2 linked regions of the Lichenibacterium dinghuense genome follow. The main gene of each other region encodes a partner of the protein of the gene in region 2 in a complex. Links are inferred from orthologs where the notes say so. Each region holds a gene or a part of one and is shown on either strand. Other genes may lie near its edges. The genes, in order: ccmA and L7N97_RS06235.

Region 1 (15,732 bases), 1.4 Mb from region 2 along the record:
CCTCGCGAAGGGAGCCCGACCCTGCGAGGCGCCCCCGCCGGGAGCCGTGGGGATCGCCGAGGCGGCGCGCCTGACCAACGTCGGGTCCGCGGCCATCATCCGGCTCCTCATGGCGCGCAAGTTGCCCGGCGCCCGCAGGCGGCCCACGATCCCCGGGGTGCCGTCCTTCCTCGTCGACGTCGCGGAGATCGAGAGGGTCCACAAGGCCCAGGTAGTTCCTCACCTCAGGTTCAGCGCCGTCGCGGGACGGCTCCAGGTGAACCTTTGCACGCCTGCGGCGCTGGCCGCCAGGGGCCACCTGCGGACCACCACCGTCGTCGGGGCGAGGACCCATCGGACCAGCCGCTTCGTCACCCTGGCGTCGGTGGAGGCGTTCACCGCGAGGATGGCGAGCTTGGTCGAACTCAGCCGGACGTACGGCCTGCACAATTGCAAGATGAAGCGCCTGCTCGACGAGAAGGGCGTGGACCCCGCCATCCCCAACGGTCAGGTCCTGGCCAACTTCTACGACCGAGCCAGGGTGGAAGCCGTCCTGCCGATCGAGAACGTCCGGGGGCCGGTCCGGTCCGATTGAGTCCTCGGTGCACCCGACGGAGCGCCGCCCCCGGCTCGGCTCCCGTCCGAGGGGGACGCATCGCGAGCGGTACGAACGAGGTCCACCCCCGGACACCATCGACGCATCGAACCCGCTCCGAGGCGTCCTCGACGCGGGGCGTCGGCTTCGGGGACCGTCGGCCGGTGCCCGGCGGGTCCCGGACGACATGCAACGAACGCCGACGGCGGTCCGAATGCCCGCCCCGTATGGTGGTCTTCGTCGTGTCGACGATCACGACCCACCGCGGCGTGGACGGGCAGGCTTGGTTAACCCATGTCCGTCAAGAACTTGGGAACAAGGACAAGACCTGACGAAGGCCGTCGCATGCCCCACACCCTCCGAACCTTCCGACGGAAGTACGGCAAGAGGCCACCGCGGATCGCCCCGACGCACGCGCAGAAGGAGGTTATCGGTCCCGGGAATGGAGGACGAGATCTCGACGGCGAGGCGGACACCCGTTGCATCGTGGGCCTGCCGCTTGCGAACGGGGACCCCGCCAAGGGTCGCCGCCTCTGGGTGATCCTGCCCGACACCGCACCATATGCCCCCGAGATATGTGCCTTCGCCGAAGCGCTCGGATTGGCGGGGAACGCGATTAAGCACACGAACCTGACGGGGGGCGCCGACGCCCACTGCGGGGGCGAGCTGTGGTTCCTCGGCGAGCGCACCATCCTGATAAATGGCAACTCGGGAAGATATGGACCCGACCGCGAAGACGAGTTGGTGGGAGCAGCCCAGGCCTTGAAGGATCGCGGTTATGACGTCGCTTACATTCCGTATGACGAGGAGTTGAAGGAATACCCCAAAGCCCCAGCCGGAAAGGAAGACATCGAATGGATCCGATGAGCGATGCCGAGACCGGCGACTTGAACGACGCGCTGGACGCGGTGTTCGGCCCCAGCTTGCACCGAGACTTGGAGCCGAAGCACCGAGCCCTGGCGAGCGGCGTGCGCTTCGTCCGAAGTCAAACCCATCTGGCGCGCTGGAAGGAGGGTGCGAAGGGACGCAAGATGACGGCGTTCGAATGCATCGAGGCATTCGGCTGGCCGCTCATGGCGCGGCTCGCCGAAGAACCCGTTGTTCTGATCGCTCGGCCGGGACCGTCGGTCGCGGAGGTTTTCGCGGATCGACGGCGAAGTTTCGGGGTGCCGACCGGGGATCTCGCTCGCAGGGTGGGGGTCGGACCGGAGGTCCTCGAGAAGGCGGAGTCCGGCCTGCGGAAGATCCCGATGTGGCTGCTGACCCGCATCGCTTGGGCGTTGGGGTTCGACTACTGGACGATCGGCCACGAGGTACCCGCGGAGGCGACCGAGTCGTTGGCGCACAGGCGGAGGGAGGTCACGGGGGCGCCCCAGCCCCCAAGCACCGAGATCGTCCTGGATCTGCTCGAGGCGGCGTCGATCCACAACGCCCAGCTTCGCCTAGCGTCCTGGCTCGCGGGGATCGGGGGCGACGTCCCACCACGGAGGAGGGCGCCGCACCGACCGAAGCACCGGCGTCCCCGGACGCAGGAGGAAGCTTGGCGGCAAGGCGCGGACTTGGCCCGCCGCACCCGGGAACTCCTCGCCCTGGGTACCGGTCCCGTATGCGACCTTGCGGAGCTCATGGAAGGAAGGTTCGGAATACCGGTGGTGCGGATGCGTTCGCAGCCCGCGCTCGCCGGCGCGACCATCCGCAATGGCGAGGACCGTGGGGTGCTGGTCAACGTGCTCGGGATCAACGAGAACCCCGGCACGCGACGCGTGACGCTGGCGCACGAACTTTGCCATGCGCTCTGGGACGCGGACGAAGACCTCGAAGCCATCCGCATCGATTGGAGCGACGAGATCATGGGGGCGGATCGCCGACCCGATCCGAACGAGGATCGTGCGCAGGCCTTCGCCGGTGAACTCCTCGCGCCCGCGGCCGTGGTGGGGAAGGCGTTCCTGGACGGCGGTCGCACCCCCGAGGCGCTCCACCACGTCATGAGGACGTTCGGCGTTAGCCTCACCTGTGCCAGGATCCAGATCAAGCTCGGGTCGAAGGGCGCCGTGAGCGACCGGGTCCTCCGATCAATAGGTCCGGTGGAGCTCACGGACTGGATCGACGCCGAACTTCCGCGGGTCCACGACGAGCTTCCGGGGCTCAAGATGCAACGGTCGGGTGGGCTGCTGGGCGCATGCCTCGGGTCTCACGAGGCGGGCCTGATCGTCCCGGAGACGATGGCCGATCTACTCGGCGTGACCCTCCCCGAGTTGGAGCGGGCCTTGGATCTCCGCGGGTCGATGCCTCCAACGCCACGATAACGGTCCAAGAGGGGTGCCCCTTCGCCGGGCCCGAGCGAGCGGCCCCGGTGGGCCACCGACCCGATCCCCCCTTCGAGTGACGCCGGATGTGGCGAGGACGGGATCGGCGAGCGCAGTCACACCGCCTCGGAAACCTCGTCCGGGACCTTGGCGCCCGACGCGGGCGCCAACGGGCCGAAGAGCACGGTGCGCATGCCCGCCTCGTCGATCAACCGGAGTACGGGCGTCCGCCAGTATGTGTCGCCGCTACCGGTCTCGACGACGTACGTCCCACCATCGGCCCGCGCCGCGTGGAATGCGGCCGCTTCCTGCGTGGAAGCCGTCCGCACGGTTCTCTCCCGCGTGTTCCCCTGCCAGTCCAACTCCTCATCGAGGCCGGTCGCGGAAGATCGGAGATCCTGGAGCATGTCGTGCTCCAAGCTCCCCCAACTCGTGAAAATGGACGAGAGGCGGGACCCGCCCCCGACCACGGCCACCGGAGTGCCGGAGACCTCGAGCGTGCGAAGGTCCCGGCTCCGGGTCGAGACGCCCACCACCTTCCGCGTGACCGGTTTCAGATGCTTGGCCATCGTCACCTCCATCCCGATCCATTCCCGCACGGATCATTCACCGAGGCGGGCGCGATCCGCTCGAACATTGAGGGAACGAGGCGCCCCGTCGCAAGGGTCGATCGGCCCGCGTCCACCGATCGCTTCGAGATGTCCGTCGGCATCGGAGAAGGGACATGTTCCCCCGAGCCATCGATCGCCGGGGAGGGCTGGGGGCGAGCACGGGTCCGATGGACCGAGGGTCGTTCACCGAGGTCGGGCGAGGGGGCGGCGAAGGACGTGTGGCGGGGCACGGGGAGCCCCGACGATCGCCGAGGAGCCGACGTGCCGCGCGCCGGGGACGTCCCTGGCCCCCGAACGCGGTTCATCTCCTTGGCAGGACCCTGGTGCGCATCGCTCGCCCGATGCTGATCCCGGAAAAGCGCCGGTGCCTTCCGGGGAAGCTGTTCCTGATGCTCACCGTGGGGCCACCGAACCGCGACGCCTTCACGTCCGGACACGAGGCCTGGACGATGGTCGAACGGCGAAGTCGGCCGGAGGTGGTCCGGCGGACGGCACCGGCCAGATCCCGAACCATCCATTCAGGCAACCGGCTTCGGCCCGAAATCGAGGCGCCCCATCAGCCGCTCTAGCAGCCACGTCGCAGTCGCGGCGACTTCGTCGTCCGGGACGGCTCCGAATAGTGACTTCGCCCTGACCTCCGCCATCCCATCCTCGTCCACGAGGAGCCTGTAGAGCGCCCCGGACACGGAGAGGACGATCGAGTCGGCCCGATGCTTCCCATTCGGACCGCCCCGCCACGCGCACCGTTCGACGAGGCCGATCATCTCCGGATCCGCTATGGCCGACGCCACGTCCTCGAAACCGAGGTCGCCGACGCCGTGCCCGATCGCGAACAGGCACATGCCGGGCCACCTGAAGGCCAAGCCGTCGACGCCCACGGGCTCCAGCGCGAAGACTCCTCCCGGCATCGTCGAGCGGCAAGCCGCGTCCCGCGCGGCGCGGTCGGAGAACACATGGGGGCGCAGGAACTCCATCACCGGATGCAGGTCGTCCCGGAACACGGGGTCTCTCTCCCGCCTCGCCCGCGCCTCGGGAGTGAACACCATCTCGGCCATGTGGAAGCCGATCGCCCCCAGGCGTCGGGCGTCCGCAGTGGTCCGGAACGGCGCATGCAAACGGCTCATCCTCGCCCTCCCGCGGGGGTCCTCGAACACCACTGGACGGGTCCACGAGGTGGTCGCCCGACGTCATCCGTCCGGGTCGCGCCGAATCGCGGCCGCCCCAATTTTCGCACATCCACATCGACCGTGGGGACGGGATCATGCGGACGGGTGACCGCCCCGATGCGGACGGGGAGCGCGGGCGGGCCCGCCGAGCCGAAGGCCGGGTTCCGCCCGCGAGGCATTCGGGGGCGCCGATGAATCGAATTCTCCTGGGGCGCACCACAACGTCATGAGGACGTTCGGCGTTGGCCGCCTGGGTCCGGGTCCAGGGCAGGCTCGGGTCGATGGGCCGCGTGGGAAGGCATGGACTCCAGTCCGGCGAGCTGGTCGGGTCGACCGAGGGGACGGTCGGGGACGCTCGCGCGGTTCGTCAACGGGACGAGACGTGGGGACCGGCCCCGACCACGACCACCGGGATCTCGGATGATTCGAGCGTGCCCGGGCCCAGGGCCCGGGTCGACACGCTCGCCGACCTTCAAGGCGCTGGTTCCGGAGGCTCCGCCGAAGTCGTCTCCCTGGCGATCCATCGCGGACGTCGAGCCGATCCCCACCGACACGCACGACTTGGACATGACGGGAACGGTGCCGGTTGTCGCGAGGATCGGTCACGGGGGTGCATCGGCGGCTTCGTCGTGTCCGTCCGTGATGGGGCGGAACATGCGCCATCGAGGTCGACCGTCGCCGGGAACGGCCCCGTGCGCCGATGTGGGCCACCGGCGCGCGTGCTCGGCTCCGGGAGGTCGGCGGGTCCGGGACGGCAAGGACGGGTGGTGGGGCGCCGTTTGCCCCGATGAATGGCGAGGGAGTCACATGTCGCGCGTCAGGGAAGAGGCCACGAGGCTGTTGAACGACGCACTCTTCGTGCTCTGGAGGGATGGGAAGGTGCACAGGGCAGGGGACGTCCTCACCGCGACGGCGACGATCGGCGACGTGACGTTGATGATGCGGGAGCCGCCTCACCGCCTGCCGAAGGACGCCGAGCCTCGGTTCCGAGCGGGTCGCGACGCCAACCCGAAAACGGACATTCCACCCAAGCTCGGCCTCGACATCCGCAAGGACGGGAGGGTCTTCTCCGTACTCTGGAGGGGAAGCGCATCCCTGACGATCGTCCGGTTCAGGAGGGGTGAGTGGGAAGCGGAACTGAGGCGTGCGACCCTACCACCCGCATGAGGGTGGCGGTTGATCTCCGCCCATCGGTGAGGCTCGCGTCGCGGCCACTCGCCGGGCACGGCCGTATCCCCGACGTTCGAACGGCCGACTCCGGAAACTCACGACTTGTCCACGTTCGGGTCGCGGCGACGCCGGCCGCGTGCGTGGGACGGTTCGTCGACGCGATCAAGACGCTTCGGCGACGACCTCTTGGTCCGCGGCGCCCGAACGCGAGGCGAGCGGGCCGAAGAGCACGGTGCGCATGCCTGCCTCGTCGACCAACCAAAGGAGCGGCGACTCCCAATCGGTGTCGGTCGTGCCAAGCTCAAGGAACATCATCTCGCCGGGCGTCGGGGCTCTCTTCCGCGCCTCACGGAATGCGGCGACCTCCTCATCGGTCGCTCCCCGCACAAGCCTCTGACGGGTGTTTTCCCACCAATGGAGGTCGTCGTTGAGCCCGCTTGCGGAGTGCTCGAGGTCGTAGAGCATGTCCTGCTCCAGGCAGCCCCATTTCGTGAACATCGGGGAGCGCCGGTCACCGCCTCCGACCACCACCACGGGAATCCCGCGGATCACGAGCGTGCGCAAGTCCCGGCTCCGGATCGAGACCTTGGCTTGCTTCCTCGGAGGTAACTTCAGCCGTTTGCCCATCGTCGACTCCGTTCCGTTCAACCGTTCCCGCTCGTCACGTCGACCGCCGGCCGCGGTTGAGGATCGAACATAAACGGAACGGATCGGAATGGCGCAAGAGCGCGCGTCGACTGTCCCCTGGCCGCTTCGAAGAGATTCCCGCGAGGGTGTGTCCCGCCGAGGCCGACGACGACCCTGACGGAGGCGAGACGGACGAACCGGACCACGCGGGATATCGGCCGATGTCGGGAGACATGGCCTCCGTCCACTTGAAGTTTCGGCGTCGGGCGTTCGCGTCGGGGTTCCTATCGTGAGGGCGGGAACATCGACGCCTCGAGGGGCCGTGCCCTCGCAATTTGCGAGCGTGGTTCGATAGGCAACTTATTGGGTTCCAGTGGGCATGTTATGCGGCGCATGTCCGACGCTGCTCCAGGGCGGGAGTGGTCGAGTTATGGGTATCCCCACACAGTGTGAGGTGAGGCGAAACGTTCCCATTCCGGGAAGCAGAGGATCCCCATACAGCCAGCCTGCCCGCTTTTTCCGGGATCGAGCGCTCCCCATAGGATCCGAAATCGTCACGGCTGGTGGAAGGATCGCAGCGTCGTCTTCGCCATCCGCCGGAGCCATGATCGCGTTTCGGAGCGGGCGCGGCATACGTTGGCCGGGCACTGGAGCGGAGATCTGGAGCGTGCCGAACCCATCCCGCCTTCGGCACCGGGCCCCGTCCGCGGACACGCGCGAGACGGCGGTCTCGTCCTCACCGAGAAGTCGGAGGGTTTCGGCGGGCGCACCCGGCGCGAGCCCGAAGCGGCGGCGCGCGGTGCGCGGGCACTGATCCTTATTGTAGAACCGCTGAAATTATGCTGGCGGCCCGCGTAAACGGTGATCGATTTCTGCCCGTGGAACCATGGGTGTTTCCGTCACGGATCACCTCCCGGGGAAGGCGTCTCGCTGCGATGAGCGGTTGCGACCCGGACGCGCCTGATCCTCGTCCCCCATCCCCACCTCACACCCGCCGCCCTCGCGCTCCCCGATCGTGAGCGCGAAGCCGTGCAGCCGCGCGATGGCGGCCACGAGGCTCAGGCCCAGCCCCGTGCCGGGCAGGTGGCGCGAGCGGTCGACGCGGTAGAAGCGGCGCATCACCGCCTGGCGGTCCTCAGGGGGAATGCCCGGTCCGGTGTCCCACACCCGCACGAGCGGTCCGTCCGCCCCGGCCGACAGCTCCAGCCCGGCGCGCCCGCCGGCCGGCGTGTACTTCACCGCGTTGTCGACGAGGTTGGCGACCGCCTCGAACAGCAGGTCGCTGTCGCCGCGCAGCGGCACGGGCGCGTCCGGGCGCGCAAGGGCGAAGGCCACGCCCTTCTCCTCCGCCACCGCGCCGTAGAGCTCGCCCACCGCGTCGACGATCTCGCCGAGGTCGACGTCGCGGAAGCCGCCCTGGCGCCGCCCCTCCTCGACCTCCGCGAGGCGCAGCACGGCCGTCACGGTGGCGAGGAGCTGGTCGAGGTCGGCCACCGACTTGCCCAGCACCTCCTCCACGGGCGCGTGGCGGGCCGCGGGGTCGAGCGCCCGGTCGAGCCGCGCGCGCAGGCGCGTGAGCGGCGTGCGCAGGTCGTGCGCGATGGCGTCGCCGGCGCCGCGCACCTCCTCCACGAGCCGCTCGATCTCGTCGAGCATGCGGTTGACCATCTCGCTCAGGCGGTCGAACTCGTCGCGGCGCCGCCCCACGGGCAGGCGGCGGGAGAACTCGCCGCCCATCACCAGCGCGCAGGCGTGCCGCACGGCCTCGACGCGCCGCAGCGTGCCGAGGCTCGCCAGCGCTCCCCCGATCAGCGCTAGCAGCGCCGCCGGCGCCGCGGTGAGCGCCATGGCGCGCTTCACGATCTCGTCGATCTCGGCGATGTCGGCCGTGCTGCGGCCGAGGAACAGGACGGAGCCGTCGGGCAGCGTTTCCGCGATGGCCCGCACCTCGATGGACTCGCGCACCCCGCCGCGGTCCCATTCCACCGCCACCGGGGTGGGCCGGTCGGGCGGGGGCAGGCGCGGGGGCAGCGCCGCGACGTCGCCGACGAGCCGCGCGCCGTCCGGCCCGAAGAGCCCGTAGGCCTTGGTGCCGTGCGCGTCGACGGCGAGCGACTTTTCGAGCCGCAGCGCCAGCACGCGGCGCGACTCCGGCGCGAGCGACCGGGCTTCGAGCAGCAGCCCGGCGTCGAGCCGGCTCGTGAGGTAGCCCACGGTCTGCCCGTAGAAGAACCCGCCGGTGGCCACGATGCCGAGCCCCACCACGGCCGCGGAGGCCAGCGTCCAGCGGAAGGCCGTGGTCTGCACCAGCCGGAGGCGCCTCAGCCGCGCGGGCGGGGCGCGCACGGGCCGCGATGCCGCCGCGAGCGGGGCGGAAGCGGGAGAGCCCGCCCGCGCGGGGCTGCTCACGGGGCGCGCAGCACGAAGCCCGTGCCCCTCACCGTGTGGATCAGCGGCGGCTCGCCGGGCGCGTCGACCTTGCGGCGCAGCTTGCCGAGGTGGACGTCGACGAGGTTGGTGCCGGGGTCGAAGCGGTAACCCCACACCTGCTCGAACATCATGGCGCGCGTCACGACCTGCCCGGAATGGCGCACCAGGAACTCCAGGAGCTTGAACTCGCGCGGGTAGAGGTCGAGGACGCGCTCGCCGCGCCGCGCCGTGCGGCCGAGCAGGTCGAGGTGCACGTCCTCGAAGCGCAGCACGAGCCCGTCGCGGTCGGTCGGCCGGCGCGCCAGCACCTCGACGCGGGCGCGCAGCTCCGCGGCCGAGAACGGCTTCGCGAGATAATCGTCGCCCCCGGCCCTGAGGCCGCGGATGCGCTCGTCGACAGAGGACAGCGCGCTCAGCACCAGCACCGGCACGGCGACGCCGCCCGCGCGCAGCCGGTCCAGCACCGTCAGGCCGTCGAGGCCGGGCAGCATGCGGTCGAGCGTCACGACGTCGAAGCTTTCGGCCTGGGCGCGGGCGAGGCCGGACGGCCCGTCCGCCTCGAGCGCCACGTGGAACCCCGCCGCGGCGAAGTCCTCGACGATCTCGGCGGCGGTTTCGGCGTCGTCCTCGATGACTAGCACCCGGATCATGGGCGTCCTTCCATCACGGCAAGAGGGGGCAGGGCCCCGCCCGACCCGGCGCCCGGCATAATCATCCGGCTCGCGCGGCGCGCAAGGCCCGGCGGCCGTGGGGCGAGGGCCCCGAACTCAGGTTGACGGTGCCGCTTTGCCCTTCTTCCCTCCGGGGAGAAGGTGGCGCGAAGCGCCGGATGAGGGGTCACGACAGGTTCGACATGCGACGCGGGTCGACATCTGGTCGATGCGGCGCGCGTCCCACCCTCATCCGTCGCGGCTTCGCGCCACCTTCTCCCGCCAGCGGGAGAAGTGCGCTTCCGGCGGCCCTGCGTTAACCCAAGTTCGGAACCCTGGGCCGTGGGACGAGGGCGGCGAGGGCGGGGCCTCGCCTGGACATCGCCGCGGCGCGGTGGCACCAGAGGCCGCACCATGGTCGCCCGAACCGTCATCGCCACGATCTGCTCCAACAACTACCTGTCGCAGGCGCGGGTGTTCTTCGACACGGTCCGCCGGTTCCACCCCGATGCCGCCCTGGTGCTGGGCCTGGCCGACCTGGTCGACCCGTCCTGCGCCTACCCGGAGGGCGTCGAGGTGGTGGAAGCCGCGGCGCTGGGCGTCGCGGACTTCCCGTCCTTCGCCTTCGCCTACGACGTCACCGAGTTCAACACGGCCATCAAGCCGTTCCTGATGCTGCGCCTGTTCGAGCGCGGCCACCGCGACGTCGTGTATTTCGACCCCGACATCGCGCTCTACCGCCGGCTCGACGACCTCCTGGCCCTGCTCGACGGCGGCGCCTCGCTCGTGCTGACGCCGCATTTCTGCTCGCCGCCGGGCGAGGGGGCGGCCCGCACGGAGCTGCACATCCTGCAGACGGGCGTGTTTAACCTGGGGTTCATCGCGGCCTCGCAGACGCCCGAAACCGAGCCGCTGCTGCGCTGGTGGGCCGGCCGGCTGCGCCACGACTGCGTCAACGAGCAGGACCGCGGCCTCTTCGTCGATCAGAAGTTCATGGACCTGATCCCCGGCCTCGCGGCCCACGCCGTGGTGGCGCGCGACACCGGCTTCAACGTCGCCTACTGGAACCTCGGCCGCCGCACGGTGGGCTGGGGCGCGGACGGGGGCTGGACCGTCGACGGGCGGCCGCTCGGCTTCTTCCACTTCTCCGGCTTCGCGCCGGAGCGGCCGCTCGAAGTGTCGCGCTACACGCCCGAGCCGCCCGCGACCGGCGCGCTCGCGGCGCTGCTCGCCGACTACGCGGAGCGCCGGCGCGCCGCCTCCGCGCCGGCGGGGGCCGAGGCGCGGCCCTACGCCTACGGGCGCTTCGCGTCGGGAATCCGCATCCCCGACGCGGTCCGCCACATGTTCCGGGACAAGCACCTCACCTGGTCGGGCGACCCCTTCGCCACCTACGACCGCTACTGCCGCCTGCCGCATCCCGGCTGCCGCATCGGCACGGGCGGCGAGATCGTGACGAACCTGATGCACCACCACCACGGCCGCCACGCGGCGTTGCGCCATTCCTACGATCTCCAGCACCCCGCGGGCGTGGCCGCCTACGCGCGGTTCTTCGCCGGGGAAGCGGAGAGCCGGGGCTTCGATCCCAGCCTGTGGCGGGTCGCGGCGTGAGCGCGGGCGACTTCGAGGGGCCGGCGGCGGAGCGCGTCCGCCGCCTGGAGCTCGACCTCGCCGACCTGCGCGCCGAGAACGCGCGGCTGAAGGGGTCGATCGCGCAGCGGCAGGAGGAGATCGTGCGGCTCGGCGAGCGGTTGGCCGTCCTCCAGAAGCGCCTCGCCCCCGTGCATCGCGCGGCGGCCTGGCCGCCGCTCCGGCGCCTGAGGGCCATGCTGCGCCGGCCGGGATGAGGACGGCCTGTCCGCCCCTATTCCGCGGTGAGCCGGAGCGCCGCGGCGGCCGCGAAGGGCGTGCCCGCCAGGGCCGCGGCGCTCAACCCGCAGAGCACGAGGAAGGGCTGCAGGAACGGCACCGTCCCGCCGGCCGCCGCCGCGGCGGCCGACACGCCGAAGATCAGCACCGGGATCGCCAGCGGGATTACCAGCACGGACAGGAGCAGGCCGCCGCGCCGGAGCGACACGGTGAGCGCGGCCCCGACCGCGCCGAGGCAGGTCAGCGCCGGCGTGCCGACCAGCAGCGTCGCGGCGACGCCGCCGAGCGCCGGCCCGTCGAGCGCCAGCATCAGCCCGAACACCGGCGAGGCCAGCACCAGCGGCAGCCCCGTGCCGCACCAGTGGGCCAGGCACTTCACCGCCACCACGGCCTCCAGCGGCGTGCCGGCGGTGCGCAGGAGGTCGAGCGAGCCGTCCTCGTGGTCGGAGCCGAACAGCCGGTCGAGGCCGAGCAGCGTCGACAGCAGCGCCGCGATCCACAGGATCGCCGGCCCGATGCGCGACAGGAGGTTCAGGTCGGGCCCGACCGCGAAGGGCACCACGGTGACGAGGCAGAGGAAGAACACCACCCCGGTCGTGCCGCCGCCGCCGATGCGGCGGGCGAGCCGGAGGTCGCGCCGGAACAGCGCCCACAGCGCGCCCATCAGGCGCGCGCCTTCCGGGATGGCGCCCTCACGCCCGCGGCTCCAGCGACAGCTCGCGCACCCCGTCGAGCCCGAGGGGCCCGTGCGTCGCCGCGACGATGAGGCCGCCGCCGGCGAGGTGGTCGCGCATCATGCCCCGCAGCACCTCCTGCGAGGCGAGGTCGAGGGCGGTCGCGGGCTCGTCGAGCAGCCACAGCGGGCGCGCCGCGACCAGCAGCCGGGCGAGCGCCACGCGCCGCCGCTGCCCGGCCGACAGGTAGCCGCAGGGCAGGTCGGCGGCGTGGCCGAGCGCCACCCGGTCCAGCGCCTCTTCGAGCGTCACGGCGGCTCCCCCGCTCGGAGCGGCGAGGTCGCCGCGACGGCCGAGCAGGGCCGCCGCCGCATCGAGGTGGTCGAGCGGGCTCAGGGCGGGCTTCAGCGCATCGAGGTGCCCGAGATAGTGGGCGCGCTCGCCGGCCGGCGTGTCGGGGTCGTCCGCGTCGGGCGGGTCGAGCCGGACCGTGCCGGCGGCCGGGCGCAGCAGCCCCGCCAGCACGCGCAGCAGCGTCGACTTGCCGGCCCCGTTGCGGCCCACGACGCCGAGCGCTTCCCCGCCCCGCGCCGCGAAGCCGAGGCCGGCGAAGACCGGGCGACCGCCGCGCTCGGCCGCGAGGCCGTCCACCGTCAGGGTCAGCCGCGGAAGTGTGTCGGGCCGCGTCATCGTTCCACCATGCTGCACCGCACTTAGCCTGTAGCCACGGGGCATGGAAATCCTATATTCGAACCGCTCCAGAACGCTCCCGCCGACCCGCGAAGGATGCCCCATGGCCTCGCTCGACAGTTTCAAGTGCCGCCGCACGCTCGAAGCCGGTTCCAAGACGTATCACTACTTCTCGATCCCCGAGGCCGAGAAGAACGGGCTCCCCGGCGTGTCGAAGCTGCCCTACTCGATGAAGGTGCTGCTGGAGAACCTGCTGCGCTTCGAGGACGGCCGCTCCGTCACCAAGGACGACATCCTGGCGGTGGTGAGCTGGCTCACGTCGAAGGGCGCGGACGGGCGCGAGATCGCCTTCCGCCCGGCCCGCGTGCTGATGCAGGACTTCACGGGCGTGCCGGCCGTGGTGGACCTCGCCGCCATGCGCGACGCCATGGGCAAGCTCGGTGGCCCCGTCGAGAAGATCAACCCGCTGGTGCCGGTCGACCTCGTGATCGATCATTCCGTGATCGTGGATGAGTTCGGCACCCCCAAGGCCTTCGGCGACAACGTCGAGCTCGAATACGAGCGCAACGGCGAGCGCTACCGCTTCCTGCGCTGGGGCCAGAACGCCTTCACCAACTTCCGCGTGGTGCCGCCCGGCACCGGCATCTGCCACCAGGTCAACCTGGAATACCTGTCCCAGACCGTGTGGACCCGCACCGAGACGCACGAGGGCCAGGAGGTCGAGGTCGCCTATCCGGACTCGCTGGTCGGCACCGATTCGCACACCACCATGGTCAACGCGCTCGCCGTGCTCGGCTGGGGCGTCGGCGGCATCGAGGCCGAGGCCGTGATGCTGGGCCAGCCGCTGTCCATGCTGCTGCCCCCCGTGGTCGGTTTCAAGCTCACGGGCAAGCTGCGCGAGGGGCGCACCGCCACCGACCTCGTGCTCACCGCCACGCAGATGCTGCGCAAGCTCGGCGTGGTGAACAAGTTCGTGGAGTTCTTCGGCCCCGGCCTCGACTCGCTGTCGCTCGCCGACCGCGCCACCATCGCCAACATGGCCCCCGAATACGGCGCCACCTGCGGCTTCTTCCCCATCGACGGCGAGACGATCAACTACCTCGACGCGTCGAACCGCGGCGACGAGCGCATCGCGCTGGTCAAGGCCTACGCCAACGCGCAGGGCATGTTCCGCTCCTCGACCGACGAGCCGGTCTTCTCCGAGCTGATCGCGCTCGACCTCGCCGACGTCGTGCCGTCCCTCGCCGGCCCGAAGCGCCCGCAGGACCGCGTGACGCTGGAAAGCGCCAAGTCCTCGTTCCTGTCCTCGCTGGTCAAGGAATACAAGGTCGAGAAGCCGGAGGAGCGCTTCGTCGTCGACGACACGAGCTTCGACCTCGGCCACGGCGACGTCGTCATCGCGGCCATCACCTCCTGCACCAACACGTCGAACCCCGCCGTGATGCTGGGCGCTGGCCTGCTGGCCCGCAACGCGGTCGCGAAGGGCCTGAAGTCCAAGCCCTGGGTGAAGACCTCGCTGTCGCCCGGCAGCCAAGTGGTGGGCGAGTACCTCCAGGCCACGGGCCTTCAGGCCGACCTCGACGCGCTCGGCTTCAACCTCACCGGCTACGGCTGCATGACCTGCATCGGCAACTCCGGCCCGCTGCCGACCGCCGTATCCAAGGCCATCAACGACAACGACATCGTGGCCTCGGCCGTGATCTCGGGCAACCGCAACTTCGAGGGCCGCGTCAACCCGGACGTGAAGGCCAACTACCTGGCCTCGCCCCCGCTCGTGGTGGCCTACGCGCTGGCCGGCTCGCTCGACGTCGACCTCGCCACCGAGCCGCTGGGCCAGGGCACGGACGGCCCGGTGTTCCTGCGCGACATCTGGCCCTCGCAGGAGGAGGTGGCGACGCTGCACCGCCACGCCATCACCAAGGCGATCTTCGCCGAGCGCTACGGCAACGTGTTCCAGGGCGACGTGAACTGGCAGAACATCGACGTGGCGCTGGGCCAGACCTACCATTGGTCGATGGGCTCCACCTACGTGCAGAACCCGCCCTACTTCGAGGGCATGACCAAGGCGCCCGCGCCCGTCTCCGACATCAAGGAAGCGCGCGTCCTCGGCCTGTTCCTCGATTCGATCACCACCGACCACATCTCGCCGGCGGGCTCGATCAAGGCGGCCTCCCCGGCCGGCCGCTACCTGCTGGAGCACCAGGTGCGCCCGCAGGACTTCAACCAGTACGGCACGCGCCGCGGCAACCACGAAGTGATGATGCGGGGCACCTTCGCCAACATCCGCCTCAAGAACCAGATGGTGCCCGGCGTCGAGGGCGGCGTGACGCGCCACCAGCCCGGCGGCGAGGAGATGCCGATCTACGACGCCGCCATGCTGTACAAGCAGGAGGGCGTGCCGCTGGTGATCTTCGCGGGCCGCGAATACGGCACCGGCTCCTCGCGCGACTGGGCCGCGAAGGGCACCAAGCTGCTGGGCGTGCGCGCCGTGATCGCGCAGAGCTTCGAGCGCATCCACCGCTCGAACCTCGTCGGCATGGGCATCCTGCCGCTCGTCTTCGAGGAGGGCACCTCCTGGCAGACGCTCAACCTCAAGGGCGACGAGACCGTCACGATCTCGGGCCTCGGCGACACGTTGAAGCCGCGCCAGACGATGGAACTGGTCATCACCTCGGACAAGGGCGTGGTCAGCCACGTGCCGGTGATCTGCCGCATCGATACCGCCGACGAGCTGGAATATTTCCGCAACGGCGGCATCCTCAACTACGTGCTGCGCAACCTGTTGCAGGACGCGGCCTGAGATCGCCCGAGGCGGCCTGACGGTCGCTGAAACGGGGAAGGGCCGCGCGGGAGACCGCACGGCCCTTTCGCGTTGCGGACCGCTGCGGCGGTGGTAGGCTCGCGCCCATGTCCGAGCCTTCGCCCGCTCCCATGACGGTCGACGAGTTCCTGGTCTGGGCCGAGG
Region 2 (15,003 bases):
TTCAACCCGCTGAAGCTCATGGCGCAGGACGCCAACCCGGCCGAGGCCCCTCCCCCGGACCCCGGCCCCGCGCTCGCCGACTCCGACGTGTCCTTCACCACGAAGGACCTCGGCAGCGCCGAGGTGGCCCGGTTCGGCGGCGGGCTGTCGCCCGAGGAGATCCAGGCCCAGGTGGCGGAATCGGCGCGGAGCCTCGCGAGCCCGAACCGGGTGCCGCTGCTCCCGCAGATGCTGCTGATGCGCACCAGCCGCGCGGGCACGCTGCCGGCGAACAGCCTCGACTTCGCCGAACCGGGCCTCCCGGCCGCGCCCTTCTCGTCGATCGAGGTCCACATGGTGGCCGAGAACGTCACGCAGGTGCCGCGCTCGGACGCGAGCCGCGAGCCCAGCGAGCGGCTCGTGGTGTTCCGGCACGGCGACAACCTCGACGACGTGCTGCGCAGCAACGGCGCCACGCGCGACCAGATCCGCTCGATCGAGGCCGCCTTCGCGCCGAAGCGCGGCGAAGCGCCGGTGGCCGACGGCCGGCGCATCCGCCTCCTGTTCTCGCGCCTCGACGACAGCCGCCCGCGCCAGATCGCCCGCCTGTCGGTCTACGCCGACGAGGCGCTGGAGACCACGATCGCGCTCGCCGACACGGGCGACTACGTCAAGGTCGCCAACGCCGAGGCGCCGAAGAAGCCGGCCGCGCCGGCGTCGGGCGACGAGGGCGGCTTCCGCCTCTACGACAGCCTCTACGAGACGGCGCTCAAGCAGGACATGCCGAAGCCGCTCATCGACACGCTGGTGCGGGTCTTCGGCAACGACGTCGATTTCCAGCGCTCGGTGGCGGGCGGCGACAGCTTCGACGCCTTCTACACGGACGGCGACGACGACGGCGGGCGCTCGGACCTGCTCTACGCCTCGATCACCGTCCACAACGAGACGTTCCGCTACTACCGCTTCGTCACGCCGGACGACAATGCGGTGGACTTCTACGACGAGAACGGCCGCTCGGTGCGCAAGTTCCTGATGCGCTCGCCCGTGCCGAACGCGCAGATGACGTCCGGCTTCGGGCTGCGCTTCCACCCGATCCTCGGCTACTCGCGCCCCCACACGGGCGTCGACTGGGCCGCGCCGATCGGCACGCCGATCCTCGCCGCGGGCTCGGGCACGGTGCTCAAGGCGGAGCACTCGTCCTCCTACGGCAACCACGTCGAGATCCAGCACGCCAACGGCTACATCACGACCTATTCCCACATGACGGGCTTCGCGCGCGGCATCGCGGACGGCGTGCGGGTGCGCCAGGGACAGGTCGTGGGCTACCTCGGCCAGACCGGCCTCGCCACGGGCCCGCACCTCCACTACGAGGTCATCGTCAACGGGCACTTCGTCGATCCCATGCGGGTCAAGCTGGCCCGCACCCGCGAGATGGACGGCAAGGTGCTGGCCGACTTCAAGCGCGAGCGCGACCGGATCGACGGGCTGATGGCGGGCGCGCCTAACGCCGTCGCGACGTCGCCCGAGAAACACGCGGAAAACTGAGCGGGGCGGAACCCGCCACCGATGCCCGGACATTGACGTTCTCCAGACTGAACCATCCGGGACGGACGCCCCATGAACCTGCGCTACGCCTACAACACTAACGGCACGGGACGGCATCGCCTCGACGACGCGCTCGTGCTGATCGCGGAGGCGGGTTACGACGGCGTCGCGCTGACGCTCGACCACCACCACTTCGACCCCTTCGCCGAGGATTGGGAGCGGCGCGCCGAGGCGCTGCGGCGGCGCCTCGACGAGCTCGGCCTGGCGTCCGTGGTCGAGACGGGCGCGCATTTCCTGCTCGACTTCCGGCAGAAGCACGAGCCGACGCTGATCTCGTCCGCCGCGGAGGGCCGCGCCCGCCGGCTCGACTACCTCCGCCGGGCGACCGACATCGCGGCGATCGTCGGCTCGGAGTCGCTCACCTTCTGGAGCGGCGTCCTCAAGCCCGGCGTCGGGCGCGGCGACGCGACGGCGTGGCTGCACGAGGGCACGCGGATCGCCGTCGACTACATGCGGAGCCGGGGCGTGGTGCCGGCCTTCGAGCCCGAGCCCGAGATGATGGTGTCCACGGTGGACGACTATGCCGCGCTGGCGCGCGCGGTGCCGGAGTTGAAGCTGGCGATGGACCTCGGCCACCTGCTGGTAACCGGCGAGCGCGAGCCGGACGCGGCCGTGGTGGAGTTCGGGGACCGGCTCGCCACCGTGCATCTCGAGGACATGAAGCGCGGCCGCCACGAGCACCTCGCCTTCGGCACTGGCGACATGGACGTGGGCGCGGCGCTCGGCGCGCTCCGGGCGGTCGGCTTCGGGGGCCTCGTCTGCGTCGAGCTCAGCCGCGACAGCTTCCGCGCGGACGCGATGATCGGCCAGGCGCGCCGCGACATCGCCGCCTACGAGCGGCGGCTGATCGGGGCGGCGGCCTGACGGGGGAGTGCCGCCATGGCGATCGTGTCCTATTCGGCCATCGACGAGATCACGCAGGACATCACGGCCAGCATCCCCGGCCCGCAGGACGGCGAGTCGATCTTCGACTACCGGGCGCGGGTGAACCGGCGCCTGATGGAGATCGTCGACGCCATCAGCGCCCACAGCCGGCGCGTCGACCGGTTCATCCGCGACCGGTCCGACGAGAAGCTCGACGAGACGGACCAGTTCTACAACGCGGTCCGACAGCGCTTCATCACGGACGAGTTCGAAGGCTGAGGGGTCGGCGGCGCGGCCCGCGCCGCGCTTGACCCGGGGGGCGCGAAGCCCGATCTGCGGCGGGACCCGCAACGACACGAGGATCCCGCCTTGGCCCCCATCGACGGCCCGCGCCTGCCCGCGCGCTCCCGCCACGCCCGCCAGCTCGTCGTGTTCCTCCACGGCTACGGGGCCGACGGCAACGACCTCATCGAGATCGGGCGGCAGTGGCAGGCCTGGCTGCCCGACGCCGAGTTCGTGGCCCCGCACGCGCCGGAGCGCTGCACCCAGTCCCCCACCGGGCGCCAATGGTTCCCGCTGACGATGCGCGACCCATCCGAGCGCTGGACCGGGGTCGTCAAGGCGCGCCCGGCGCTCGACGACTTCCTCGACGCCGAGCTCGCCCGCACGGGGCTCGACGACGCGCGGCTGGCGCTGGTGGGCTTCAGCCAGGGCACCATGATGGCGCTGCACACGGGGCTCCGGCGGCGGCGGGCGCCGGCCGCGATCCTGGGCTATTCCGGCATGCTGGTCGGCCCCGAGCACCTCGGCGAGGTGACGGCGCGCAGCGCCGCCGGGCGGCCGCCGCCCGTGCTGCTGGTCCACGGCGACCGCGACAACGTCATCCCGGTCGACGCCCTGTTCGACGCAGCCGAGAGCCTCGGCAAGGCCGAGATCCCGGCGCAGTGGCACCTGTCCTTCGGCGTCGCCCACGGCATCGACGGCTCGGGGCTGACCCACGGCGGCCAGTTCCTGGCCCAGAGCTTCGGGCGCCCGACGCCGCGCTGACCTCCCGCCCGAAACGCAGGAAGCCCGGCTCGCGCCGGGCTTCCTTCCAAGTGACGGTTCTCGTCGATCAGAAGTCGCGCTCGGTGCGCAGGCGCACCTCGAAGGCGTCCGGGTTCTTGGACACGCCGGCCGGCAGCGCCGTCGCGGCCTGGCCGACGTTGTGGGCCAGCGTCTGGTCGAGGTGGAGGTAGTCGAACTCGAGGCCGATCTCGAAGTTCTTCACGGGATCCCACAGGAACTGGTTGCCGATGCGGTACTCGCTGGCGTCGCCGAGGCCGCCGAGCGTCCAGTCGATGTTCTTGGCGCGGCCGTAGGAGGTCTGCTCGTAGGAGCCGAACAGCACGTCGTGGAAGTTGGGCGAGAAGTAGTGGTTGATGGCGAACATGGCTGAGAAGCCCTCGCCCTTCTGCAGCGTGTAGGTGCCCGCCGCCGCGCCGACGTTGTGGATCGCGATGGCGTCGCGGTCGATGTGCAGGAAGCCGCCGAGCGCCGGCGAGCTGAAGCCCTGGTTCATGTAGGTGGCCGAGTCCTGATACAGGTAGGCGCCGTTCTGGTAGGCGCCCTCGACCCACAGGTCGTCGCCGGCGGCGAGCATCGGCAGCTTCAGATGGATGCCGGCCTGTACCGCGAAGCCGTCGCCGTCGGCATTGGTGAAGCCCGAGCCGGTGGTGCCGAAGGGGCCCGAGGTCGTCTGGATGTCGTGATAGGCGGCCGACAGCTGGGCCGAGCCCCAGCCCTGGTCGTAGCGCAGCACGCCCACGAGGTCCGGGATGGTTTCGCCGGCGTAGCGAGCCGCCGAGCTCACGGCGTTCGGGCCGCCGAGGATGTTGCCGACGTTCTGCGGAAGGTTGCGGGCGTTGCGATCCTCGATCGAGAAGGTCGCCGCCAGGCCGCCGCCGACCTGGTAGGTGTAGGCGAAGACGTTCTGCGCAAGGTCGGAGTTGGCGATACCTTCGTAGTTATAGTTGTCGGCGTAGAAGTCGAAGAACGACTGGACGCGGCCGGCGGTGATGCCGGCGAACTGGATGAAGCCGCGGCGCACGGCGGCGTTGTTGCCGCCCTGGTTGGCGAAGGTGTTGGCGCCGCCGGACAGGCCGCCGTTGGCGTAGAGGCCCTGAACGCGGTCGATCTGATACTGAATGTAGGTGCGCAGCGTGCCGTAGGCGGTCTGCGTGCGGGTGTCGACGCCGAGGCGGACGCGGGCCAGGAAGCCGGTCTCGTCACGGTCGCGCGCGGCGAACACGGTGCCGATGGCGGGAACCGCGCGGCCGGCGGCGCCCGGAACCGGCAGGAACGCGCGCTGATTGCTGATGAAGTCCGCCTCGATGCGGACCTGGGCGCCGATCGCCAGGCAGGTGTCCGTGCCGGGGATGTAGAAGAAGCCCGAGCCGGTCCAGTCGCAGACGCGGACGTAGTCGACCGGGGCCGCCTTGGCGACGGGGAGGTCGGCGGCTTGGGCGAGGCTGGCGGCACCGACGAGGGTGGCGCCCCCCAGCAACAGGCTCTTGGCGAACATCATGGGTCGAGATCCGTCAGTCTGAACTCTGGTCGGCCGCGGCGCGCCAGGGAAGCGCCGCAAAACTGCCTTGGATCGAGACCTAGTCAGCGTCACTTAGCTGAAAATGAGTTTTATGTATGCGATCCCGTCCGGAGCGGTCCCACCCTCGACTACGGCAGCCTATGTTGCTCAGGGGCAACAGAAAGTTCCGAACGGAAACACTTCAGACATGGTTCTGCCTCCATGACCACTTTGTGACACAGCACCAACTCAGCTCCTCGACTGCAAAGCCGGGTCAGCTCAGAGTCGGACGACTTCAATCATTCATCGCCGAATGGGGTCGGAATATTCTACCTTCGGGCACAGCACGGCGTCCGGCCGGGAGTGTTCTCCGGCCGGAGCATCGGTGCGCGTTCCCGCGTGGGCGGCTCAGCCTTCCTCCTCGTCGGCATCCTCACCGAACATGGCGATCATCTGCCGGCAGAACTCGGGGAGGTCGTCGGGCTTGCGCGAGGTGACCAGCAGGCCGTCGCGAACGCAGGCCTCGTCGACCCACTCGCCGCCGGCGTTCTCGATGTCGGTGCGCAGGGACGGCCAGGATGTGAGCTGCACGCCCTCGACGGCGTCGGCCTCGATCAGCATCCAGGGGCCGTGGCAGATGGCGGCGATCGGCTTGTCGTTGTCGACGAAGTGCTGGACGAACTCCACCGCGTCGTCGCTCACGCGCAGCTTGTCGGGGTTGGTGGTGCCGCCCGGCAGCACGAGGGCGTCGAACAGGTCGAAGTCGACCGACAGGTCGCAGTCGACCGGGACCTTCTCGCCGGGGTTCACGTCCTCGGTCATGGACTGGATGGTGCCGGTCTTGAGCGACACGACCTTCACGTCGGCGCCCGCGGCCCTGAGGGCCTTCATGGGCTCGAGGATCTCGACCTGCTCGACGCCGTCCGTCGCCAGGATCGCGACCTGCAGACCTTCGAGATCGGTGGACATGGTGGGATCCTCGCTGTTGGGCGCGGGGCCTCCCCGCGCGGCGAGCGCCAACGCGCGAGACGCGGCCGGCGATCCGGCGAAAGGCGTCAGTCCTGCCGGATCTCGACCTGGTCGGGGTAGAAGGCGAGGTGGCCCGCGATGGCGGCGGCGGCCGGGATCGGCGCCTCGTAGCTCCACACGGCGTTCTGGGCCTCGCGCCCGTCGGCCTTCAGGGTGAAGTAGCTCGCCTCGCCCTTGAACGGGCAGTGGGTGTGGCGGGGCGTGGGCTCGAAGGCCGACATGTCGGCGTCCTCGCGGGGCACGTAGATCACGGGGCGCAGCGCGCCCTCGGCGAGGTCGAGCGCGCGGGCGGTGTCCACCACGGTGCGCCCGGCGAAGACGATCCTGACCCGGCCGGGGTGCGGCGTGACGGCGATGTGGTGGGGGCTGTCGGGCATGGGGGCTGGCTCCTCGGCGCCGCGGCTCTGGCCCGGCGCTGCCGGACGAGATAGCGCGGCGGACCGCGGCGGGGAGGCAGGCTCGCGCGGGCCGCGGGCCCATGCCGGAGCGCGGCGCGGGGCGGCGGCCGAGACCGGGCTGCCGCTCTCCCTCTTCCCGGCCGACCCGCCGTTCACGGTCGGTCGGGCGGAGGACGAGGACTTCTGGCCGACCCCGGCGCCCTGGCTCACGGCGCCGCGGCCTTGTCGATCTCGGCCTCCAGCGCGCCGATGTTGTCGGGGGTCACGGGGCCGATGAGCTTGTAGGCCAGGGTGCCATCGCCCCTCACCACGAAGGTTTCGGGCACGCCATAGACGCCGAAGTCGATGGCGGTACGGCCCGTGCGGTCGTCGCCCACCGCCGCGTAGGGGTCGCCCTTCTGCCCGAGGTAGCGGCGGGCGTCCTCGGCCTTGTCCTTGTAGGCGATGCCGTCGATGGGGATGCCGAGCTCCTTCATGCGCGGACTCTGCGCCAGCGCCATCAGCACGCCGTGCTCGTCGTGGCATTCGGCGCACCAGGACGCGAAGACGTTGACCAGCGTGACGTGGCCGGCCTTCAGGGCCGCCGCGTCGAGCCCGACGGGAGCGCCGGCCGGGATTGGGCGCCCGGCGAGCGGCGGGAGCGCGAAGTTCGGCACCGGGCGGCCGATCAGCGGCGACGGGATGCGGGACGGGTCGCCGGCCCCGAGGCGCAGGAAGAACAGCAGGGCCAGCCCGAGGAAGACCACGAGCGGCAGCGCCACGAGGGCGCGGCGGGCCCTCGGCGCCCCGCCCGGCGCGGCTTCGGGCGCCGCTCCGGCGCTCACCGCCCACCCCCCGCCCGCGCGCGGCCGGCGCGGGCTTCGAGCCGCTCCAGCGCGCGACGGAGCGCCCGCCCGTCGAGCAGCACGGCCGCGACCGCGCCCCCGACGACCAGAACCGTCACGGCATAGGCCGCCACGATGAAGCCGAGATGCGGCACCGCGGTCACGACGGCACCGCCTCGGCCGCGGCGACGGCGACGGCGTGGCGGGACGCCGGATCGCGATCGGCTGCGGCGAGCAGCATCATGCGGCGGAGGCGGCGGCGCAGGACCTCGTTGCGGATCGCCGCCACGTGCAGCGTCGCGAAGAGCAGCGTGAAGCCGAGCGCCATCACGAGCAGCGGCACCAGGATCGACCGGTCGACGGTGGAGCCCGTCATGCGGAAGATCGAGCCCTGGTGCAGCGTGTTCCACCAGTCCACGGAGAACTTCACGATGGGCAGGTTGACCGCGCCGACCAGCGTCAGCACCGACGCGGCGCGGGCGGCGCGGCCCGGCTCCTCGATCGTGTGCCACAGCGCGAGCAGGCCGAGGTAGGTGATGAACAGCACCAGCATGGAGGTGAGCCGCGCGTCCCACACCCAGTACGTGCCCCACATGGGCTTGCCCCACAGCGAGCCGGTGACGAGGCACACGAAGGTGAAGGCCGCGCCGAGCGGCACGGCCGCCTTCTGCGCCGCCTCGGCGAGCGGGTGGCGCCAGACCAGCGTGCCGAGCGCGGAAGCGGTCATCAGGACGTAGGCCATGCTGGCGATCCAGGCCGCCGGCACGTGCACGAACATGATCTTCACCGTCTCGCCCTGCTGGTAGTCGGCGGGCGACGCGAAGGCGAGGACCAGCCCGACCGCCAGCGTGAGCGCGGACAGGCCCGCCAGCCAGGGCAGCGCGCGGCCCGACAGCCGCATGAAGGTCGCTGGATTGGCGAGGGCGTACATGGATCCGTCCCTTGGCATCGCGGCGCCGGACGTCGCGCCAGCCCGGCACGTGTTCTAGCGCAAATGCGGCGACATTCCCAAGGCGACGGGGCAGAGCGGCCGCGACGTTTCGCGGGGCCGGCGGCTCATCGGCCCGGCCGGGCTCTCAAGCCGCCCGCACCTCGGCCGAGGCGCGGGCCCGGCAGCGGTTGCGCCCCTCCGCCTTGGCCCGATAGAGCGCGACATCGGCGTCGGCCAGCACGTCGCGCGCCGCCCCGCCCGCGGCGGGCCGGGCCGCCGCCACGCCGACGCTGATCGTCACCACCCCGCCGACGCCCGACGGGTGCGGCAGCGCCAGGCCTTCCACGGCGGCGCGCAGGTCCTCGGCGACCCGGAGGGCGCGCGCTTCGTCGCAGCCGGGGATCGTCACGGCGAACTCTTCCCCGCCCCAGCGGCCCGCCAGCCCGCCCCGCCGCCGCGCGCCCTCGTCGAGGCGCGCCGCTATGGCCTGGAGCACGAGGTCGCCCGCCGGATGGCCGAACAGGTCGTTGTAGGCCTTGAACGAGTCGGCATCGACCATCAGCACGGCGAGGGGCTCCCGCGATGCGGCGGCGCGGGCCCACTCCTCGGGCAGCGCGGCGTCGAAGCGGCGGCGGTTGGCGAGGCCGGTCAGGGCGTCGGTCGAGGCGAGGCGCCGGAGCTCCGCCTCGGCGGCGGCGCGGCGGCCGAGCTCGCGCGCGAGCGCCAGCGACAGGCCGAGGACGCCGAAGCACAGCAGCGTCAGGAGGCCGGCGATCGCGGCGGCGCGCCGCCACCAGGCGCTGTAGGGCCCCTCCCCGGCGACCTCGACGGCCTGGATCAGCGGCAGGTCGCCGACCCGGTGGAAGGAGATGACGCGGGGCAGGCCGTCGACCGGCGACGCGCCCTCGAAGGTGCCGTCGCGCGCCGCCCGCATGCGGTTGAAGCTGTCCCCGCCCCCCGCGAACATCCCCACGTCCCCCTCGTCCAGGGGCGCGCGGGTGATCACCGTGCCGTCCGTGCGGAACAGCGTCACGGCGCTGCCGTCCCCGACGTGGAGGCCGGCGTAGAGCTTCGTGAGGTAGGCGACGTCGAGCGTGCCCACGGCGACGCCGGCGAAGGCGTCGTCGTCGTCGATGCGGCGGCTCAGGGCCACCACCCAGGCATCGCTCACGCGGGACCGGAAGGGCTTCGACACGTACAGGCCCACGTCGTCGTTGCCGACGTGGACCCGGAAATAGTCGCGGTCCGCGAAGGACGCGCCGAGCTCGCCGACGTCGACCGACCGGGCGACGAGGCGGCCGTCGCGGTCGAGCACCATCATCATGCCGAAGCCCGGCGCCCGCATGGCGCCGTCGAACAGCACCGTGTCGCGCAGGCGCGGCGGCAGGGCCTGCACGTCGGGCACGTCCCATTGTTCGGCCACGCCCTGCAGCGAGAAGTCGAGCAGCTCGATGTTGCGGTCGACCTCGCCGGCCACCGCCGCCGCGATGCTGTCGCCCGAAGCGCTCAGCACGCGCCCGACGTCGCGGTGCCACGCCGCCATCACGAAGGTGAAGACGAGGCAGATCGCCAGCAGCACCAGCGCGGTGAGGGCCGGCAGGGCGCCGCGGCCGGCGCCGGGCGCGAGGTCCGACCGGCGTCGCGTCGCGGCCGTCATCTCGCTTCGGCCCGGCGGCAGCGGACGGGCCGGCGCTCGGGATGCGGCGTGGCGTTGAGCGGCATGCGGATCGGACCCCGTTGTTCGCCCGGAGGCTCGCACGGACTCGCTACCGTTTCATTGCTTTCGACCCATCATCTCGGGCCGTTGATCCCTTTTCGCTCAGCAGCCTCCACCGCCTCGCGGCGCCGTCACGCCGCGCGGCCGACCATCGTCGCCGTGTCGAGGTCGAAGCTGCCGTCCTCCGAGATCGCGAAATGCGCCCGCACGGCCGGCGAAGCGCCGTCCTGCAGGGCGCGGATCGCGCCCGCGGTGGCGGGCGGCACAGCCGTACGGGCGATCCAGACCGGGAACACCATGCGCAGCTTGCGCCGCGTCACGCGCTCGACCGCGAAGCCGGCGCGGCCCAGCATGGCGAGCCATTCCGAAACGGCGTAGTCGCGCACGTGGGACGCGTCGCGCAGCAGTTCCACGGCCTGGAGGTGCGTGTCGGCGGCGCGGTCGGGCGGCGCCACGGCGTCCATGAACACCGCGAGCCCGCCCGGCTTCAGGACGCGGCGCGCCTCTCGCAGGCCCGCCTCGACGTCGGCCCAGTGGTGCGCGGTGAAGCGGCACAGCACGGCGTCGAACTCCGCATCCGCGAAGGGCAGCGCTTCGGCGCCCGCCCGCCGGGTCTCGACGTTGGCGAGGCCGCGCCCGGCCGCGGTGCGGGCCACCGCGTCCAGCATGGCGGGGGTGACGTCGCAGGCCACGACGGCGCCGACATGCGGCGCGGCGCGGTAGCTGACGTGGCCGCCGCCGCAGCCGAGGTCGAGCGCGCGGCCCAGGCCCGCGCCGCGGATGCAGTCCTCCATCTCGTCGAGGTCCGCGCCCTGGCTGTGGTCGCGGCTGTCGACGTAGGCCTGGGCGCGGGGCGCGTAATGGTCGGCGGTGAAGCTGTTCTGGGCGTCGGACATTGCGTCGGTCTCCTCGTGAGCGGATGCCGCCCTTCTGCCGGCCCCGGCCGGCCGCTATAAGGCCCGAGCTTATCCTGTGATCCGCGGTCCCACCCTATGCTGCTTCCGGCCGAGCGCCGCCTCCTCCTCGGCCGCTTCGTGCGCTCGCGCCGCGAGGCCCTGCCCCCGACGGCGGGCGGGCGGCGTCGCACCCCCGGCCTGCGCCGCGAGGAGGTGGCGGAGCGCTGCGGCATCTCCACGGCCTGGTACGCGTGGGTCGAGCAGGGCCGCGACATCGCCCTGTCGCCGGGCGCGCTCGGCCGGCTCGCGGGCGCGCTCGGCCTCACGGCCGCCGAGCGCGCCTACCTGTTCGAGCTCGCGCTGCAGCGCGACCCTTTTCCCGAGGCGCCGGGGCCCGACGCCGTGCCCCCGGCGCTCGAAGCGGCCGTCGCGGCGGTGGGTCCGCCCGCCTACCTGCTCGACCGGCTGTGGCGCGCCCGCGCCTGGAACGAGGCGGCGGCGCGGCTGTTCTCGCCCTGGCTCGGCGGGGACGACCCCTCCCTGCTCGCCTTCGTGTTCCGCGATCCGGCGGCGCGCGCCTTCATCGTCGACTGGGAGGAGCGGGCGCGCCGCGTCATCGCGGAGTTCCGCGCCGACACGGCGCGGGCGCCCGACGACCCGGCGCTCGTGGCTCTGGTGGCGGGCCTGCGCGAGGGGAGCGCCGACTTCGCGCGCCTGTGGGACGGCCACGCGGTGGCGGCCCGCGACGGCGGCGAGCGGCGCTTCCGTCACCCGGAGGACGGGATCCTCCGCTATGAGCAGGTGACCCTGCTCCCCGCCGCCCACCCGGACCACAAGCTCGTGATGCTGCTCCCCCGCCCCGAACGGCCGCCCGCGTGACGGCGCGCTCCCTCCGCCTCACCGCCGACGGCCGGCTCGACGGCGCCCCGCTCCTCGACGACCCGCGCCTCGCCCGCGTGCTCGACCTGCTCGACCGCGACGGCGAGGAAGCGCGCGTGGTGGGCGGCGCCGTGCGCAACGCCCTGCTCGGCCTGCCGCCCGGCGACATCGACGTGGCCACGACGGCCCTGCCCGCCGCCGTGATGGCCCGCGCCAAGGCGGCCAGGGTCCGCGCGATCCCGACCGGCATCGAGCACGGCACCGTGACGCTGGTGTCGGGCGGGCTCCCGGTGGAGGTGACGACGCTGCGCGAGGACGTCGAGACCGACGGCCGCCACGCCGTGGTGCGCTTCGGGCGCGACTTCGAGCGCGACGCCGAGCGGCGCGACTTCACCGTCAACGCCCTGTCGCTCGGGCGCGACGGCCGCATCCACGACACGACGGGCGGCGTCGCCGACCTCGCGGCCGGGCGGCTGCGCTTCATCGGCGACGCCGCGACGCGCATCCGCGAGGACTACCTGCGCATCCTGCGCTTCTTCCGCTTCCACGCGACCTACGGGGTGGGGCCGCTCGACGCCCAGGGCCTCGCCGCCGCGGTGGCGGGGCGGGACGGGCTCGACCGGCTGAGCCGCGAGCGCGTGCGGGGCGAGGTGATGAAGCTCCTGGCCTCGCCCGGCGCCGCGGGCGTGCTGGCGACGCTCGACGCCGAGGGCCTGCTCGCCCGCATCCTCGGCGGCGACGCCGACGTGGCGCGGATGGCGCGGCTCGCCGACCCCGACCCCGTGCTGCGCCTCCACGCGCTGGCGGTGCGCGGCGGCGCGGACGTCGAGCGGCTGCGCGACGGGCTGAAGCTCAGCAACGCCGAGCGCGACCGCATGCAGGCGGCGCTGACGGTCCTCGCGTCGGGCGCGCCGCCGGGAAGCGACGCGCCCTCCGTCGGCGCCGTGCGCGCGCTGCTGTTCGACCACGGCCGGGAAGCGACGCGCGACGCGCTGCGCCTCGCGGCCGCGGGGCCTGACGCTCGCGGCGACTGGGCCGCGGCGCTGGCCGCCGCCGAGGGCGAAATCCCGGCGACGCCCTTCTCGGGCAAGGACGTCGTGGCGCGCGGCCTCAAGGGCCCGGCAGTCGGTGAAGCGCTGGCGCGGTTCCGAGCCGCCTATCGCGACGCCGGCTTCCCGGAGGACGCCGCGGCGCGCGAGGCGCTGCTCGGGGCCAGCCTCGCGCCGTGAGGCCTCGCTCCCCTACCCCGCCGTCCACAGCGCCGGCACGTAGTCGTAGCCGGTCCCGCCCTTGATGACGTAGCCCGTGGCCGGGAACGGCGCGTGGAAGAAGGACAGCCGCAGGTGATCGGCGGCCGCGCGGTCGAGCAGGCGGCGGCGGGTCGCCACGGCCCGGTCGGGCTCGACGTCGAACATGGCCTGCCATTCGGGATGGCGGGCGAAGACCAGCGGGTTGTTGGTGATGTCGGCGACGAACAGCGTCGCGGCGTCGCCCGACGCGACCTCGATCGCCGCCATGCCGGGCGTGTGGCCGCCGGCGTCGACCGCGGTGAAGCCGGGCAGGATCTCGGCGCCGGAGGCGAAGCGGCGCAGGCGGTCGCCGAGGGGCGCGAAGACGCGGCGGGTCGCGTCGGCGTTGGCCTTCAGGGCGTCGGGCAGCCGGGCGCCGTCGCCGTCGCCGAGCCAGAAGTCCCACTCGGCCTCGGGCACCAGCACCTCGGCGTCCGGGAAGGCCGGCGTGCCGTCGCCCGCGAGCAGGCCGCCGATGTGGTCCGGGTGGAAGTGGCTGACGATCACCGCCGTCACGTCCGCGGGCCCGAGGCCGGCGGCGAGGAGGTTGGCGCCGAGTCGACCCGCGCCGGGCCGCGCGCCCTCGCCGAGCCCGGTGTCGATCAGCACGGTGCCGCGCCCGGTCTCGATCGCCAGCGCGTTGAAGGTCAGCGTCAGCTTGTCCCGCGCCATGCCGCAGGCCGCGAAGGCTTCGCCGACCTCGCCCGGCGAAGCGTTGCGGACGAAGCCCGGCGGGCGGTCCCGCACGATCACGCCGTCGTGCAGCGCGACGGCGGTGAGATCGCCGACATCGAAGCGGTAGAAGCCCGGCGCCTGCGCGCCGGCCCCGGATGCGCCCGCCTCGCCCATGTGCTCCTCCCCGTCGATCGCGGCGCGACCCTGCGCCGCCGGGAAGGCCCGATCAAGGCGGGCGGCCCTTGACGCGCCCCGGCGCCTCGGCGCTGGGATGGCGGCCGGGGGCGGGACGACGGAGGGAACGCATGCGCATCATCGACGTCCGCGAGCGGACGCTGCCGATCGCCTCCGCGATCAGCAACGCCTACATCGACTTCTCCAAGATGACGCTGTCGCTGGTCGCCGTGGTCACGGACGCGGTGCGCGACGGCCGCCGCGTGGTCGGCTACGGCTTCAACTCCAACGGCCGCTACGGCCAGGGCGGCCTCATCCGCGAGCGCTTCGCCCCGCGCCTCCTCGCGGCCGACCCGGCGAGCCTGCTCGACGCGGCGGGCCGCCTCGACCCCGACCGCGCCTGGGCGGCGATGATGAGGAACGAGAAGCCGGGCGGCCACGGCGAGCGCTCGGTCGCGGTGGGCACGCTCGACATGGCGATCTGGGACGCGGTGGCGAAGGCGGAGGGCGTGCCGCTGTTCCGCCTGCTCGCGAGCCGAGCCGGGCGCGAGGCGGACCCGCGCGTCTTCGTCTACGCGGCCGGCGGCTACTACTATCCCGGCAAGGGCGTCGATGGGCTCCGCGCCGAGATGCGCTCCTACCTCGACCGCGGCTACACGGTCGTGAAGATGAAGATCGGCAACGGCATCGCCGAGGACCGGCCCCGCATCGAGGGCGCGCTGAAGGAGATCGGGGGGCAGGCCCGGCTCGCCGTCGACGCCAACGGCCGCCTCGGGCTGGAGGAGGCCGTCGCCTACGCCCGGATGCTGCGCGACTACCCGCTGTTCTGGTACGAGGAGGCGGGCGACCCGCTCGACTACGCGCTGCAGGCGGCGCTGGCCGAGCACTATCCCGGCCCGATGGCGACGGGCGAGAACCTGTTCTCGCACCAGGACGCCCGCAACCTGCTGCGCCACGGCGGGATGCGCCCGGACCGCGACTGGCTGCAGTTCGACTGCGCCCTGTCCTACGGGCTGTGCGAATACCGGCGCACGCTCGACTGCGTCGCCGCGGCGGGCTGGTCGCCGTCGCGCTGCATCCCGCACGGCGGCCACCAGATGTCGCTCGCCATCGCGGCCGGCCTCGGGCTCGGCGGCAACGAAAGCTACCCCGACCTGTTCCAGCCCTTCGGCGGCTT

What was found.
Region 1: the proteins of L7N97_RS06235 (region 2) and ccmA are in contact, whole or in part, in a solved structure (PDB 8CE8), measured with the Escherichia coli proteins. The link is inferred for Lichenibacterium dinghuense from one-to-one orthologs.

The regions. Positions count from the first base shown.
Region 1 is NZ_JAJLMN010000001.1:2,678,476-2,694,207, forward strand. Bases 10,985-13,983 are described here. They hold ccmA (heme ABC exporter ATP-binding protein CcmA), read right to left. Parts: upstream 12,873-13,983; coding sequence 12,096-12,872; downstream 10,985-12,095. Other genes in these bases: L7N97_RS12900 (hypothetical protein), read left to right, coding at 10,985-11,145; L7N97_RS12905 (hypothetical protein), read left to right, coding at 11,142-11,381; ccmB (heme exporter protein CcmB), read right to left, coding at 11,399-12,067; acnA (aconitate hydratase AcnA), read left to right, coding at 12,871-13,983. Outside these bases: L7N97_RS12855 (TniQ family protein), read left to right, coding at 1-574; L7N97_RS12860 (hypothetical protein), read left to right, coding at 920-1,441; L7N97_RS12865 (ImmA/IrrE family metallo-endopeptidase), read left to right, coding at 1,438-2,880; L7N97_RS12870 (hypothetical protein), read right to left, coding at 2,997-3,449; L7N97_RS12875 (hypothetical protein), read right to left, coding at 4,010-4,546; L7N97_RS12880 (hypothetical protein), read left to right, coding at 5,465-5,824; L7N97_RS12885 (hypothetical protein), read right to left, coding at 5,990-6,391; L7N97_RS30260 (sensor histidine kinase), read right to left, coding at 7,361-8,800; L7N97_RS12895 (response regulator transcription factor), read right to left, coding at 8,860-9,534; more of L7N97_RS12900, read left to right, coding at 9,949-10,984; more of acnA, read left to right, coding at 13,984-15,567; L7N97_RS12925 (Uma2 family endonuclease), read left to right, coding at 15,699-15,732. UniProt on the Escherichia coli protein: Part of the ABC transporter complex CcmAB involved in the biogenesis of c-type cytochromes; once thought to export heme, this seems not to be the case, but its exact role is uncertain. Responsible for energy coupling to the transport system.
Region 2 is NZ_JAJLMN010000001.1:1,302,900-1,317,902, forward strand. What follows is about bases 6,312-9,229. They hold L7N97_RS06235 (heme ABC transporter permease), read right to left. Parts: upstream 8,197-9,229; coding sequence 7,426-8,196; downstream 6,312-7,425. Other genes in these bases: L7N97_RS06220 (DUF427 domain-containing protein), read right to left, coding at 6,312-6,420; L7N97_RS06225 (DsbE family thiol:disulfide interchange protein), read right to left, coding at 6,648-7,265; ccmD (heme exporter protein CcmD), read right to left, coding at 7,262-7,429; L7N97_RS06240 (sensor domain-containing diguanylate cyclase), read right to left, coding at 8,342-9,229. Outside these bases: L7N97_RS06195 (sugar phosphate isomerase/epimerase family protein), read left to right, coding at 1,597-2,448; L7N97_RS06200 (hypothetical protein), read left to right, coding at 2,464-2,727; L7N97_RS06205 (alpha/beta hydrolase), read left to right, coding at 2,818-3,495; L7N97_RS06210 (porin), read right to left, coding at 3,563-5,014; L7N97_RS06215 (type 1 glutamine amidotransferase domain-containing protein), read right to left, coding at 5,423-5,983; more of L7N97_RS06220, read right to left, coding at 6,070-6,311; more of L7N97_RS06240, read right to left, coding at 9,230-9,853; L7N97_RS06245 (class I SAM-dependent methyltransferase), read right to left, coding at 10,045-10,809; L7N97_RS06250 (helix-turn-helix transcriptional regulator), read left to right, coding at 10,906-11,688; L7N97_RS06255 (CCA tRNA nucleotidyltransferase), read left to right, coding at 11,685-12,917; L7N97_RS06260 (MBL fold metallo-hydrolase), read right to left, coding at 12,930-13,826; L7N97_RS06265 (mandelate racemase/muconate lactonizing enzyme family protein), read left to right, coding at 13,958-15,003. UniProt on the Escherichia coli protein: Required for the export of heme to the periplasm for the biogenesis of c-type cytochromes.